DNA from 2 places in the Pantoea sp. NSTU24 genome. Region 2 is predicted to be linked to the other one. Evidence: predicted binding sites of a transcription regulator. Region 2 holds the regulator's gene; the other holds the start of a gene.
The links. Region 2 encodes CRP, which controls carbon source genes, mostly activating them, when cyclic AMP is high. Its sites were predicted from a motif close to ATGTGANNNNNNTCACAT; they were not measured.
Positions count from the first base shown of each region.

Region 1: the regulator CRP is predicted to act here: its motif matches at 1,571-1,588, upstream of deoC (deoxyribose-phosphate aldolase).

Region 1 covers NZ_JBKIWZ010000001.1:2,593,102-2,596,396, reverse strand. The annotation lists partial or broken gene ACLHDD_RS12295 (patatin-like phospholipase family protein) at 1-743, shown strand, start outside; gene ACLHDD_RS12290 (TatD family hydrolase) at 740-1,537, shown strand; gene deoC (deoxyribose-phosphate aldolase) at 1,779-2,558, shown strand; gene deoA (thymidine phosphorylase) at 2,618-3,295, shown strand, end outside.
Region 2 covers NZ_JBKIWZ010000001.1:2,896,197-2,899,491, reverse strand. The annotation lists gene ACLHDD_RS13910 (YccS/YhfK family putative transporter) at 1-1,176, opposite strand, end outside; gene crp (cAMP-activated global transcriptional regulator CRP) at 1,234-1,866, opposite strand; gene ACLHDD_RS13900 (OsmC family protein) at 2,171-2,575, shown strand; gene ACLHDD_RS13895 (phosphoribulokinase) at 2,915-3,295, opposite strand, start outside.

The DNA.
Region 1 (3,295 bases), 300 kb from region 2:
ATCGACCTCGACTGGCTGATTGAAATCACCCGCAGTGAATTTCCGCTGGCGATGCAGCATGCCGAGCAGGCCTTTGCCAGTGGACGTGAATTTTATATGTGCGCCTGCCGCAGCGACGACTATACGCCAGGCTATTTCACGCCTACCGCCGAAAACTGGCTGGACCTGATCAAAGCCTCCAGCGCCATTCCCGGCTTCTACCGGCTGGGCGTCGAGCTGGAGGGAGTCAGCTACCTCGACGGCGGCATCAGCGATGCGATCCCGGTGCGGGAAGCTGCGCGTCGTGGAGCCGATACCATCGTCGTCATCCGCACCGTGCCATCGCAGATGTTCTATACGCCAAAATGGTTTAAGCGTATGGAGCGCTGGCTCAGCACTGGCGCGCTGCAGCCGATGATCAACGTGCTCAATAAACATGAGCAAAGCTATCGTGAGATTCAGCAGTTTATTGAAAATCCGCCGGACAATTTGCGTATTATTGAGATCTTTCCCCGCGTGTGCTGGCCAGCAGTGCGCTGGGTAGTCGGATCGCCTCGCTGAATCAGGATTATCATCTGGGACGGCGCTGCGGACGCTACTTTATTGCCACGCTGGGGCAGTGGCTGAGCGATGCGGAACCGCTGAGCCCGCCGCGCATCCTGACGCCGCCCGCGCCGGTTGCTAACGCGCCAGACACCCGTCGGATCATCACGCCGTCACTGGCGGATAATGATGCGGATTATGACAAAGGATCGCTGGCATGAAATTTATCGACACGCACTGTCACTTTGATTTTCCCCCTTTTGAAGGGGATGCTGTCGCCAGCCTGGCCCGTGCGGCGGAGGCGGGCGTAGAGAAAATAATCATTCCGGCCATTGATGCCAGCCGTTTCGGGCGGGTCTGTGAACTGGCCGCGACGCATCCGGCGCTCTACGCCGCACTGGGGCTGCATCCCATCGTGATTGAACATCATCGGGACGAGCATCTCGATCAGCTGGAAATCTTACTGCAACAGCGGCCGCGTAAGCTGGTAGCGATCGGCGAGATCGGGCTGGATCTCTTTCGCGACGATCCACAGTTTGATAAGCAGCAACGCGTTCTGGACGCGCAGCTCAGGCTGGCGAAACGCTACGCGCTGCCGGTGATCCTCCATTCGCGCCGGACGCACGACAAGCTGGCGCAGATCCTGCGTCGGCACGATCTGCCGCGCCGGGGCGTGGTTCACGGCTTCGCGGGCAGCCTGCAGCAGGCACAGGCTTTCATCAGACTGGGCTATGCGATTGGCATTGGCGGAACCATCACCTATGAGCGCGCCAGCAAAACCCGACAGACCGTGGCGCAGCTGCCGCTCTCGTCACTGCTGCTGGAAACTGACGCACCCGATATGCCGTTGCACGGCTTTCAGGGGCAGCCTAATCGCCCTGAGCAGGCGCGTCAGGTATGGCAGGTGCTTTGCAGCCTGCGTGAAGAGTCACCAGAAGAGATTGCTGACGCGCTGTGGCAGAACAGCCAGCAGCTGTTTCAGCTCGATCCGGCGTTTCCCACGCTGCACACCTGATCTTCTCAGCATTCCCTCAGCCAGCCGGTTTAAATGTGATAATAGTAACATTGCGCCGGTTGGCGTATAATACCGATTAAGCCTGTTATCTGAGATTTCAGTCACAGTATACGTGGCATCTTTGCATCATCTTCTTATCCCTATGTGACTCATGGCACATATCAGGCCGCTCCGGAGTGTTACTATTATAACATTCCGCCGATGAGCCGGTGGGTTGCATCCCGATTCTCTGGAGAACCACATGACCGATATCAAACACCTTGCCCTGCGCGCCCTGAAACTGATGGATTTGACTACCCTGAATGAAGACGACACTGATGCAAAAGTGATCGCCCTTTGTCATCAGGCCAAATCCCCGGCGGGCAACACCGCCGCGATCTGTATTTATCCGCGTTTTATTCCGATTGCGCGTAAAACGCTGCGCGAGCAGGGCACCCCGGAGATCCGCATCGCCACCGTGACTAACTTCCCGCACGGCAATGACGATATTGACATTGCGCTGGCAGAAACCCGCGCCGCTATTGCCTACGGTGCTGACGAGGTGGATGTGGTCTTCCCGTACCGTGCACTGATCGCCGGTAACAGCCAGGTCGGTTTCGACCTCGTGAAAGCCTGTAAAACCGCCTGCGCGGAAGCGGATGTGCTGCTGAAGGTGATCATCGAAACTGGTGAGCTGAAAGAGGAGGCGCTGATTCGTCAGGCATCTGAAATTGCTATTGATGCGGGTGCGGACTTCATCAAAACCTCTACCGGTAAAGTGCCGGTTAACGCCACGCCGGACGTAGCGCAGATCATGATGAACGTGATCCGGGATAAAGGCGTCAGCCAGCAGGTCGGTTTCAAACCGGCGGGTGGCGTACGTACCGCCGAAGATGCCGCGATCTACCTGCAGATGGCCGACGCGACGCTGGGCGCAGAGTGGGCCGATGCGCGTCATTTCCGCTTTGGCGCATCCAGCCTGCTGGCGAGCCTGCTTAACACCCTGGGTCACAAGAGCGATACCAGCAAAGCCGGTTACTGATCCCTCTGGCGGTCGCCGACCGCCTCTTCTTCACTCTTTCCCTGAACCAGGGGGCTACCTTGTTCCTGCCACAAGAAATTATTCGTAAAAAACGTGATGGTCTTGCGCTGACGGAAGAGGAGATCCGCTTCTTCATCAACGGCGTGCGTGACAACACCGTGTCAGAAGGGCAGATCGCCGCGCTGGCGATGACCATCTATTTTCATGATATGACGCTGCCGGAGCGGGTGGCGCTGACGATGGCGATGCGTGATTCCGGCACGGTGCTGAACTGGACGTCGCTGAACCTCAACGGCCCGCTGGTGGATAAGCACTCGACCGGCGGCGTCGGCGATGTTACGTCGCTGATGTTAGGGCCGATGGTTGCTGCCTGCGGCGGCTATGTGCCGATGATCTCCGGACGTGGCCTGGGCCATACCGGCGGCACGCTGGACAAACTTGAGGCGATTCCGGGCTTTGATATCTTCCCGAACGATAACCGCTTCCGCGAGATTATCAGGCAGGTCGGTGTCGCCATTATCGGCCAGACCAGTTCGCTGGCGCCAGCGGACAAGCGGTTCTACGCGACACGAGATATCACCGCCACCGTCGACTCAATCCCGCTGATTACCGCCTCAATTCTGGCGAAAAAGCTGGCGGAAGGGCTGGATGCGCTGGTGATGGATGTCAAAGTCGGATCCGGCGCATTTATGCCAACCTGGGAGGCATCGGAGAGCCTGGCGCAGTCAATTGTTGGC
Region 2 (3,295 bases):
GATCCAGTAGGGCTTGGGAATGTTGAAGAACAGCGCCAGCGCGCTGCCCAGCATCAGCATGACTGCAAAGCGAGCGGCGGTGCGCAGTGACGAGGAGCGCAGCGAGAGGTAGCTGCGCAGGGCGGGCAGCAGCGGCAGGCGGCGCTGGCGATCGGCCATCAGGTCGCGCTGATAAAGCGGTTTCTGCGTTCGCAGGACCCGGGCAATCCGGTTGAAGTGATACAGGCAGAAATGCCCCACCGGATTGTTGGGATGCTGATGCGCGATTTTCTCCAGCGCGCCGAGCTGTTTGTCCATTGCAAAACGTTCGGGCAGGCGGTGGTAAAGAATATTATCCGCCAGCACCCACAGCCGGGCCGAGATGGTTTTGGCATTCCAGCGGATCACCGCTTCGGCATGGCTCTGCTCGACCAGCTTCTGCACCTCTTCCGGCCGATGCAGGCTGACCGAGATATGCTCCTGCAGATCCAGCGCCACCTGAAAGGCGCGCGTCAGCCGCTTGTGGCTGTGGTCGCGGCTGGCCGACAGCATGTGCATCTGCTGATAACAGGTGTTGATCAGATCGACCACCTTCTGCTGGCGAGCCAGCAACGGCGGCAGGGCCTTTTCCGGGTCGGTCAGCTGCGTCAGCAGGGTATATTTGGCGTCGCAGTAGTTAGCCAGCTCGCGGTAGATCAGACTCAGGCTCTCGCGCATCGGCTGCTCTTTCCACAGCCAGAACCAGAACCAGTTAAACAGCCCGTACCAGAGCGTACCGCCAATATAGAGCAGCGGCGGAACATAGATCGGCATGCGACCGACCAGGCTCAGGGTAAAGATAGCGGCGATAAGGGTGCCGGGCAGCAGACGACCATGCAGCGGGCTGATCTCGCCGGTTACGCCGAGCAGCAGGGGCATGATCAACAGGATCAGCGGCAGCGGCACCGTCTGCAGAGTGAGCCACTGGATCAGGAAGCTACCGAGGGCAAACAGGCTGCCACCCACGATCAGGCGTTTGAAGAAGCGTTTATGCGGTGTATCCAGACCAGCGATGTTGCAGCAGGCAGGCACCAGCGAGAAGAGCAGGCCTTTTTGCAGGTCGCCAGTCAGCCAGCCCAGCGCGACCGGCAGGCAGAGCACCAGCGTCTGCCGCAAGGCGTAGTTCACTTCAGGATGGTAAATTATTCGACGCCACATCGGCTCAGCACAAACAATAACGGCGTGATGTTGCCATCACGCCGTGGGTGACAGGAATTAGCGGGTGCCGTAAACGACGATGGTTTTGCCGTGTGCAGAGATCAGATTCTGATCTTCCAGCATCTTCAGAATACGGCCCACGGTTTCACGTGAACAACCAACAATCTGGCCAATTTCCTGACGCGTAATTTTAATTTGCATGCCGTCGGGATGCGTCATGGCATCTGGCTGTTTCGCCAGGTTGAGCAGGGTCTGTGCAATGCGTCCGGTGACGTCGAGGAAAGCGAGATTACCCACTTTTTCGGACGTGACCTGCAGGCGACGCGCCATCTGCGACGAGAGTCGCATCAGGATGTCAGGGTTAACCTGAATCAGCTGACGGAATTTCTTGTAGGAAATCTCTGCCACTTCACACGCACTTTTCGCACGTACCCAGGCGCTGCGCTCCTGGCCTTCTTCGAACAGGCCAAGCTCACCAATAAAATCACCCTGATTCAGGTAGGAAAGAATCATCTCTTTGCCTTCTTCATCTTTAATCAGAACCGCGACGGAACCTTTCACGATGTAGTAAAGCGTTTCTGCTTTTTCACCTTGATGAATCAGCGTACTTTTGGATGGATACTTGTGAATATGGCAATGGGACAGGAACCATTCGAGTGTAGGGTCTGTTTGCGGTTTGCCGAGAACCATTCGCTATTATCCTCTGTTGTAATCGTGCCCAAAATACAGGGGGCAGTTTTCCCTGTCAGGCGGTGAAAGCTTCAAGCGTTTTCCCTTTCAGGAAATTATTCGGGCCGCATCAGGCGCAGTGCGCATCATTCTTCCCGGCTTCGTCATCGGGTGACGAAAACTATTTTCAGCACTGTTTGTAGCACAGCTTTAGCCGACTGTCTTCTGTTGTCTCGCTTCAGCTACAGGCGGATTTCTCCGGATTGCTGTTTACCAGGGGAAAGCGTACTCTGGCGACAAAACAGCGTATTCCGGAGTAAAAATCATGCAGGCAAGAGTGAAATGGGTAGAAGGACTGACATTCCTTGGAGAATCCTCATCCGGCCATCAGATCCTGATGGATGGCAATTCGGGGGATAAAGCGCCCAGTCCAATGGAGATGGTGCTGATGGCGGCGGGTGGGTGCAGCGCGATCGACGTAGTCTCAATTCTGCAAAAAGGCCGCAACGATGTGGCTGATTGCGAAGTAAAATTGACCTCAGAACGTCGTGAAGAGGCACCGCGAATCTTTACGCACATCAACCTGCATTTTATCGTTAGTGGCAAATCGCTCCAGGATAAAGCGGTCTCACGCGCGGTGGATCTTTCGGCGGAAAAATATTGCTCGGTCGCCATCATGCTGGGTAAAGGCGTGACAATGACGCACAGCTACGAAGTCATTGAGTTATAATAGCCGCAGGTTTTTTAACGTGAGTGGCCGTCCGTTATAAGACCTGACCCGGGCAGGGAATCCGCGTTGAGATTGTGCCTGCGCAGGAAATGGGGTCAGATCGGAACGTCGCCTGAGCCCATTGCTGGCCGCGCGATTGCGCATCTCATCCCTGATGTGCGCCCGTAGCCGGGCCAACGCATTGCGGTGTTCAAAAACGCGCCCGGCGTTTTGGTCCTGGGCGCGGGACGCTTTCCTCTTCTGCCCCGGTTCCCTGTGTGTTGAGCTAATGCACTGTCCGATCCTGTGTGCCCAGGTTTTGTCTGTAGCGACATTCCTGAAACCTGCGCATTCATTCCCTCACTCTATCCGTTTACCTTCCATCAGCCGCTTCACCAGCGGGCCCATAATCAGCTCCATCGCCAGGCCCATTTTGCCGCCGGGCACGACCAGCGTATTGATGTGCGAGATAAAAGAGCCCTGCAGCATCGCCAGCAGATAGGGGAAGTCGATATCTTCCAGCGCCTGAAAATGAATCACCACAAAACTCTCATCCAGTGACGGGATGGCGCGAGCGGCAAACGGGTTTGAGGTGTCCACGGTCGGGACGCGCTGAAAGTTGATATGGGTTCGTGAGAACTGTGGCGTGATGAAGTTGATGTAATCTTCCATCGACCGGACGACGGAATCCATCACCGCTTCACGGGAGTGACCACGCTCGCTGGTATCGCGTACCAGCTT